Enhydrobacter sp.: one gene and its partner. The protein of the gene in region 1 binds, or shares a complex with, the protein of each later gene. Links are inferred from orthologs where the notes say so. Each region holds a gene or a part of one and is shown on either strand. Other genes may lie near its edges.

What was found. The genes of interacting proteins can lie anywhere in the genome.
Region 2: the proteins of iscU (region 1) and OJF58_RS23860 are in contact, whole or in part, in a solved structure (PDB 5XT5), measured with the Bacillus subtilis proteins. The link is inferred for Enhydrobacter sp. from one-to-one orthologs.

Annotation. Positions count from the first base shown.
Region 1 is NZ_CP126889.1:5,214,729-5,217,632, forward strand. It holds iscU (Fe-S cluster assembly scaffold IscU), read right to left. Parts: upstream 1,717-2,904; coding sequence 1,285-1,716; downstream 1-1,284. Other genes in the region: hscA (Fe-S protein assembly chaperone HscA), read right to left, coding at 1-323; hscB (Fe-S protein assembly co-chaperone HscB), read right to left, coding at 320-832; OJF58_RS25935 (iron-sulfur cluster assembly accessory protein), read right to left, coding at 853-1,248; OJF58_RS25945 (IscS subfamily cysteine desulfurase), read right to left, coding at 1,747-2,904. UniProt on the Bacillus subtilis protein: Part of the SUF-like system that mediates the biosynthesis of iron-sulfur (Fe-S) clusters. Acts as a sulfurtransferase and thus transfers sulfur from SufS to SufB.
Region 2 is NZ_CP126889.1:4,783,231-4,788,714, reverse strand. What follows is about bases 2,486-5,484. They hold OJF58_RS23860 (SufS family cysteine desulfurase), read right to left. Parts: upstream 4,596-5,484; coding sequence 3,375-4,595; downstream 2,486-3,374. Other genes in these bases: OJF58_RS23855 (molybdopterin-binding/glycosyltransferase family 2 protein), read right to left, coding at 4,592-5,484; OJF58_RS23865 (iron-sulfur cluster assembly scaffold protein), read right to left, coding at 2,971-3,378; OJF58_RS23870 (DUF4139 domain-containing protein), read right to left, coding at 2,486-2,891. In the rest of the region: ATP-dependent DNA helicase RecG, read left to right, coding at 1-876; more of OJF58_RS23870, read right to left, coding at 873-2,485. UniProt on the Bacillus subtilis protein: Type II cysteine desulfurase that acts as the initial step in the SUF-like Fe-S cluster assembly pathway.

The DNA.
Region 1 (2,904 bases):
TAGGGCAGCACGCCGGCCACCGCGTGGAGATCGGCCGCACCTCGTCCCATGAGGCGCTTCACCGATGCCACCACATTACGGGGCTCCTGCGCCATCAGCACGCGCGCCCGATCGCCCACCACGACGCCGCCCGACTGCGGGTAGCCCACCACCGACGGCACCAGCGACCGGCCCGTCTCGTCGTGCAGGGCGGCGGGCTTGCCGTCGCGTGCGATCGCCACCACGGAATTGGTCGTGCCGAGATCGATGCCGACCGCCAGCGTGCCCTCGCCGGCATGTGGCAGGGGCGTCTCGCCCGGTTCGTGGATCTCAAGCAGGGTCATGCCTTCGCTCGTTCGAGATTGGTCCGTCGCGCCCGCGCTTCCTCGGCGAACTTGTCGAGATAGCGCAGGCGAAGGAGCGCTTTTCTGAGAGCGCCCCTGTCGTCCCGCGAGAACAAACCGGAGAGGGCCGACAGCGCATTCGCCATGTCGCCGCGCGCCTTCCCGGCCAACGCCTCGACGGCCTCGATCGTGTCCGCCTCCTGCAACGCCTCGCGCGCCTCCATGGCCTCCATGAGAAGCTCGGGATCGTCGATGGTCTTGCCGTCACCCGGGAGCTCGACCCCCTTGAGGCCCGCGAGATAGATCGCGCGGCTCAGCGGGTCCTTCAGCGTGCGGTAGGCGTCGTTCAGCGCCGCCGCCTCGGCGGATGCCCGCGCCTTCTCCTCAGGCGGTCTGGCGACGAAGCGGTCGGGATGCCACTGGCGCTGTCGGGCGAAGTAGGCCTTGTCGAGCTCGGCGGCCTCCAAATCGAGCGCCGCCGGCATTCCCAGCCGCGCGAAATGATCCATGATCCCGACGCTTCGGTCTGTCAGACGTGAAAGGACTCACCGCAGCCGCAGCGCCCCTTCTCGTTCGGATTCCTGAACACGAAGCCCGACTTCAGCTTCTCTTCCGTATAGTCCATCTCGGTGCCGATCACGAACAGCGAGGCCTTGGGATCGATCAGGAGCTTGATCCCCGCCGTGTCGACCACCTCGTCCATCGGCTCCTGCTTGTCGGCGAATTCCAGCGTGTAGGAGAGACCGGAGCACCCCTTGCTGCGCACACCGATGCGGATGCCGGCGGTCGGCTTGCCGCGGCCTTCGATCAGCGCCTTCACCCGCTCGGCCGCAGCCGGCGTCACCGTCATCACCTGCGGGCGCGGACGGCGCGGCCTCGGCGCTACGGCAGGCTTGGGGGCATCCGTGACGATCGGCGTGCTCATGAACTCTGCTCCGAACTCGATATCATCACCTGGCCGTTACTTGGCGGCGACGGTCACCGTCTCGTCCTGCGTCGCAGGCTCCGCCTTCTTCGCGGTCTTGGCGCGATAGTCGGCGATGGCGGCCTTGATCGCATCCTCGGCCAGGACCGAGCAGTGAATCTTCACCGGCGGCAGCGCCAGGTGCTTGGCGATGTCGGTGTTCTTGATCGTCTCGGCCTCGTCGATCGTCTTGCCCTTCACCCATTCGGTGACGAGCGAGGAGGAGGCGATCGCCGAGCCGCAGCCGAACGTCTTGAACTTGGCATCCTCGATCAGGCCGTCGGCGCCGACCCTGATCTGCAGCTTCATCACGTCGCCGCAGGCCGGGGCACCCACCAGACCGGTGCCGACATCCTCGGAATTCTTGTCGAGCGACCCGATGTTGCGCGGGTTCTCGTAGTGATCGATCAGCTTCTCGCTGTAGGCCATGACATTCTCCTCAGAGCTCTTCCGGCGACGCTAGTGCGCCGCCCATTCGATGGACTTCAGGTCGATGCCCTCCTGGGCCATTTCCCAGAGCGGGCTCATCTGCCGCAACTTGGTGACGTGGCGCACCAGCTCGTCGACCGCCGTGTCCACTTCCTGCTCGGTCGTGAACCGGCCGAGGCCGATGCGCAGCGACGTATGCGCCAGTTCCTCGTCGACGCCGAGCGCGCGCAGCACGTAGCTCGGCTCCAGCGAGGCCGACGTGCAGGCCGATCCGGACGAGACCGACAGCCCCTTGATTCCCATCATCAGCGACTCGCCCTCGACATAGGCGAAGCTGATGTTGAGATTGCCCGGAATGCGCTGGTCGAGGTCGCCGTTCACGTAGATTTCCGGCAGCCTGGCCTGCAGCCCTTTCAGCATGCGGTCGCGCAGCTTCGTGAGCCGCCTGGCCTCGGCGTCCATCTCCTTCATGCAGATCTCGGCGGCCTCGCCGAGACCCACGCACAGCGGCGTCGGCAGCGTGCCGGAGCGGAAGCCGCGCTCCTGGCCGCCGCCGTTGATCAGGGCGACCAGCCGCACGCGCGGCCTGCGACGGACATAGAGCGCACCGATGCCCTTGGGTCCGTAGATCTTGTGGCCCGAGATGCTCATCAGGTCGATGTTCATGGCGTTGACGTCGAGCGGGATCTTGCCCGCCGCCTGCGCGGCATCGGTATGGAAGAACGCGCCCTTCTCGCGGCAGATCTTGCCGATCTCGGCCAGCGGCTGGATGACGCCGATCTCGTTGTTCACGGCCATCACCGACACGACGACCGTCTTGTCGGTCACCGCCGCGCGAAGCGTCTCGAGATCGACCAGGCCGTTCTTCCGCACCGGCAGATAGGTGACCGCGAAGCCCTGCTGCTCGAGATGGCGGCAGGTGTCGAGCACGCATTTGTGCTCCGTCACCGTGGTCACGATATGGTTGCGCCGATCCTTGTAGAACTCGGCAACGCCCTTGATCGCGAGGTTGTTCGATTCGGTGGCGCCCGAGGTGTAGATGATCTCCTTCTCGTCGGCGCCGATCAGCTTCGCGACCTGCGCCCGCGCCTTCTCGACGGCCTCCTCGGCCTCCCAGCCGTAGGCATGGCTGCGCGAATGGGCATTGCCGAACTTGTAGGTGAAGTACGGCATCATGGCTTCGAGGAC
Region 2 (5,484 bases), 430 kb from region 1 along the record:
CAGCGCATGGCGCTCTCGTCCAAGAGCCATGCTGTCGATCTGCTGGTGATGACGGCAACACCGATCCCGCGCACGCTGATGCTGGCCGCCTATGGCGATCTCGACGTCTCCAAGCTCACCGAGAAGCCGGCCGGTCGTCAGCCCATCGATACCCGCACCATTCCGTTGGAGCGCATCGGCGAGGTGGTCGATGCCGTCGGCCGCACGATCGCTACGGGAGCGCGCATATACTGGGTCTGCCCCCTGGTCGAGGAGTCGGAGGAAGTCGACCTTGCCAACGCCCAGGAACGCCACCGCCTGCTCGGTGAGCGCTTTCCCGGCAAGGTCGGGCTGGTCCATGGGCGGATGAAGGGGGCCGAGCGCGAAGCTGCGATGGCGGCCTTCGCCGACGGCCGGCTTTCCATCTTGGTGGCGACCACGGTGATCGAGGTCGGCGTCGACGTGCCGGCGGCGACAGTGATGGTGATCGAACATGCCGAGCGCTTCGGCCTTGCTCAGCTCCATCAGTTGCGTGGAAGAGTCGGCCGCGGCGCCGCCAGGTCGACCTGCCTTCTGCTCTATGCGCAGCCACTCGGCGAGACCGCAAGAGCCCGCCTTGGCATCATGCGCGAAACGGAGGACGGGTTCCGCATCGCCGAGGAGGATTTGCGGCTGCGCGGCGCGGGCGAGCTGTTGGGCACGCGACAGAGCGGCCTGCCGGATATGCGGCTTGCCGACCTTTCCGCTCACGCCGACCTGCTCGAGGCCGCCCGCGACGATGCCCGACTGACGATCGAGCGCGATCCCGATCTTCGGTCGCCGCGCGGCGAGGCGCTGCGCGCCCTGCTCTATCTCTTCCGCCGCGACGACGCCGTGCGCACGCTACGTGCCGGTTAGCCCTGTCCGAGCTTGGAGACGTAGCTGCGAAGAGCGTCGTGGGCGGCATCGAACGCCTTTTGCGCGTCCTCGTGCTTCTTGGCGATGCCCTGAAGATCGTCCTCCTGCTGGTCGAGCATGCCGAGGTAGCGGCGCTGCAGGTCGCTGTTGGCCGGCACGCTCGCGAGGTTCTCGCGCACGCGGGCCTGCTCCTGCACGATCTTCTGGTGCTGGCTCTCGACCTCCTTGAGCTGGCGCCGGGCGTCGGCGACGGCCTGCTGAAGCTGCACGACCTTGGCCAGCGCCTCGCGCGTCTTGCCGTCGAATTCCTGTGCCGAGGCGAGGACCTTGATCTGGTCGACCGGTCCGTCGATCAGGCGCAGCACCTGCTGCTGGGTCTGCTCCTGGACCACGTCGAACACCTGCGTCTGCTCACCGCCTGCCAGCTTGAACAGCAGGCGGTACTTGCCCTCACTGATCTCGACGCCCTTGGGATCGGGCTTGACCAGCGTCCAGCCCGGCAGGCGCGTCTGGGTCACGATCAGGTCGCGGGTGGCGCGCGACGGTCCGCGAATGCGGTAGGTGACCGTCTGGCGCTGCCGCCGGCCATAGCGCAGGACACCGTCGGCGATGGTACCGTTTGCGATCTGCTCGGTTCGCGCCGCGTCCTGCTCGATCGTGATCTTGTCGTCGAGCGCAAAGGGCAGCAGGCGGGTCTCTCCGACCGGCAGGCCGGCAAGCTCGGCATCGCCGGCGTACGTGAGGTCGCTGCCCTTGCCGCGCTGGTAGATGGTGACGATGCCGGGCGGCAGGCCGGTCTCGCCGTCGTTGGTGAGGCGCACGGCCGCGAGCGGATTGCGCGCCGCGGTTTCAGGCTGGTAGAGCGCGATGCGCTGGCCGGCCACTTCGCGATCGAGGAACGGAACGGAGAGCGTGCGGCCGTTCTCGACACTGACGGGCCGGGGGAACTTGAACGTCACCTGCGTCACCGCCTCCTGCGCTTCGAGCTGCTCGGCGGCGGCGGCAAGCTTCGGCAGGGCGATCGCCGCCTTCGGCGCCTGCTCGCCGTAGCGTTGCGCGGGAGCAGCCGGAGACGGCGCGGGCGGCGGGGGCGGCGCGGCCATCGCCACTGCACCGCGATCCACGGTCGGCATCAACCGCCCGGCGACTTCGATCGGCAGCTCGGGGCGGTGGGCGTAGTAGGCGTCGTAGAGCGCCTGGTGGAAGGCCACCGGCCGGCCGGAAACAAGCGTCAGCTCGACATCCTTCCAGTCCCGGCCGCTCAAATTCTCGATCGTGGCCCAACCCTGCAGGATCGACCGCGGCGTTCCCGCATCGGGCGGCAGAGTGAGCCGATAGGACGCCTTCCAGACAGGGACCGCGACGATATAGGCGACGCGCACGTTGCGCTTGCCGTCGCCGCGGATCGAAAGCTCGAGCGTGCGGGCGTCCCTCGCCCGGTTGGACTGCAGAGCAAGCAAAGCCTGGCCGATCTTGTCGCGCAGAGTCGGATCGGCGAACTGCAGGCTCTCCGCCTCCTCCAGCACGAACTGCTGCAGCCCGTGGTCGGTAAGGAGCGTCACACGAGTGCGCTTTGCGGCGGTCTTGCCGTCGCTGCCGCCGGGCGCGGCGGTTTCCTCGACCGACACGATCCGCCCCGTCATCGCCCGGCTGCCGCCAACGGAAACCTCGGCCCCCTTCAGCGCATCGAGCAGCGTCGCCGGCGTCTCGAGCGCCATCTGGTCGAACGGCAGATCCTTGAAGAGCTGCCTGAGCGGCTCGCGGCCCGGCAGGCTGAGACCGCCGACATTGCCCTTGTCGTCGTAGACGACGAGACTCTTCAGCACATCGTCGACCTGGTCGAGCGGCACGGTGAGCCTCAGCTGTGCCTCGCCTTCGACCGCCGCCTCGTACTCGAAGTAGCCGAGACCGCCCGACGACAACATCACCCGCTTGAGCGTGAGATCCTGAGCCGAGGCAAATGCGGGCAACGCCAGAAAACCCAGAAGGGCAATGGCGGTCAGCAAGCGTCGCATGAGGTCTCCCCCCGGAAACTCTAATCGCCGCAACGGTGATCCGGGACTATGACACAACCGCGGCAGGCGCGGGGAAAGTTTAGGAAAGCGCGTCCTCGAGGGCCTCGAACGGCAGCAGCACGCATTCATGGCGCGACTTGTGTTCGCGCACCGGGACGAAGGCCACGAAGGGCTCGTGTGGCTCGCCGACTTTCCGACCGATTGCCCGCTCGGCGTCATGCCGGAGATCGGCGACGCCGGCCGCATCGCGCCCGACGACGACCGATGCCAGCGCCGATGCCGAGGCCTGGCAGAGCAGGCAGCCGCGCACCTGATGGGCGATCTCCGCGATCTTCCCCTCGCCGTCCAGCGTGACGTCGATGCTCACGCGATCGCCGCACAGCGGGTTGTCGCGGCGTGCCGACTTCGTCGGCGACGCGAGCTTGCCCGCTCCCGTCTTCGCCTTGGCAAGCGCCACGATGCGCTCCTGGTAAAGCCGGTCGCTCATCGCAGGGTCTTCGCTGCGTGCCGGACGCCGGCCAGCAGGGCATCGATATCGTCGTTGTCGTTGTAAGGCGCCATCGAGGCGCGAGTCGTGCCGTCGAGATCGAAACGATCCATCAGCGGTTGCGCGCAGTGATGGCCGGCCCGAACCGCCACGCCGAAAGCATCGAGGGTCTGCGCCACATCGTGCGGATGCACGCCGTCGAGCATGAAGGACACGACGGGATAGCGGTTCTGCAGGCTGGCCGGCCCGAGAAGGCGTGTTCCGTCGATCTCTTGCAGGCCGTCCATCAGCCGCTGCACCAGCGCCATCTCGTGGTCGTGGGCTGCGCTCCAGTCGAGCGCCGCCATCCATTTGCAGGCCGCCCCGAGGCCGATGGCCGGGCCGATCGGCGGCGTGCCGGCCTCGAACCGGCGCGGCGGCGGGGCCCAGGTCGTCTCCGCGAGCGTCACGCGGCCGATCATCGAGCCGCCGCCATGGAACGGCGGCATCGCCTCCAGAAGCTCGGGCCTCGCCCACAGCACGCCGATGCCGTTCGGGCCATAGGCCTTGTGGCCGGCGAAGGCATAGAAATCGATCCCGAGTCCGGCGAGATCGAGCGGACCGTGCGGGGCGCGCTGGGCGCCGTCCAGCATCACTTTGGCGCCGACGGCCTTCGCCGCCTCGACGACTGCCCGCACGTCCAGCAGCGCGCCGGTCACGTTCGAGACATGCGCAAGAGAAACGAGCTTCGTCTTGTCGGTCAGCAAGCCTGGCAGCGCAGCGAGGTCGATGCGGCCGTCGGCCGTTACCGGCACCATGTCGAGCTCGACGCCGCTTCTCTGGCGCAGAAGCTGCCAGGGCACGATATTGGAATGGTGCTCCAGCTCCGAGAGCAGGATGCGGTCACCGGGCTTCAGCAACTGGCCGTAGGAATAGGCCACGAGGTTGATCGCTGCCGTGCAGCCGCCGGTGAAGACGATCTCCAGGGGCTGCACGCCCAGGAACTTCGCGACCTCGGCGCGGGCATTCTCGTAGGCCTCGGTGGCGCGCTCGGCCAGGCGATGGACGCCGCGCAGGACGTTGGCGCGGCCGGTCGTCTCGTAGGCGCGCACGGCATCGAGGACGGCCAAAGGGCTCTGCGCCGAAGCTCCGTTGTCGAGATAGTGAATGGGCCGGCCATCGATGATCTCCGACAGGATCGGAAACTGGCGGCGAACAAAGGCGACGTCGAAACTCATGGCGGACTCTGCACTGTTCCTCCGGCCCTGAACGCCGCCAGCGCCTCCGGCGTGTCGATGTCGGTGAGGGCCGCCTCGCCTGCCATCTCGACCTCGCAGACGAGATCGGCATGCTCGCCGATCAGGTGCTTGGCGCCGCTGTCGCCGGAGAGATTGGCCATCTCCGCGAAGAAGCGTCGGTCCCACAGCACCGGATTGCCGCGCTTGCCGCGGACCGTCGGAACGCAGATCGAGCGGCCTTCGACCGGATTGAAGGCGGCCAGCAGCCGGTCCAGCAGCGCGGTGTTGACCGCGGGCATGTCACCGAGCTGAACGACGGCCGCGTCGATATTCTTGCCCAGTGCGCCGATGCCGGTTCGCACCGACGTGCTGAGGCCGCCGGCGAAGTCGGGATTGATGACGAAGCGCAGCTTCGACTCGGCTGGAACAGCGCCTTCGATGACCTTTCTCACCTCGTCGGCCATGTGGCCCAGCACGACCACGACCTCGACCGCCTGCGAACTCGATGCCGCTTTGACGGCATGCACGACCAGCGGCGCGCCATTCGCGTCCGCGAGCAGCTTGTTGGGGCCGCCCATGCGGGTGGAGCGACCGGCGGCCAGGATCACGATGGCGACGCGCGGCGCCTGCTGCGGGCCGGCCTCCTCGCCATCGCCCTCGTCGCGGGGCTGAGGACGGGTCGAGATCTCGGCCAGCAGGCCGCCTGCTCCCATGCGCACCAATTCGGCGCGACCGACCGGCAGGCGCGCGGCCAGGCGCTCCAGCACCATGTCGAAGCCGTTGTATTTCGGCGACTTCGCGCAGCCGGGCAAGCCCAACACCGGCTTGCCGTCGAGCTCGCCGGTCAGCAGCAGATTGCCGGGATCCACCGGCAGGCCGAAATGGGTGA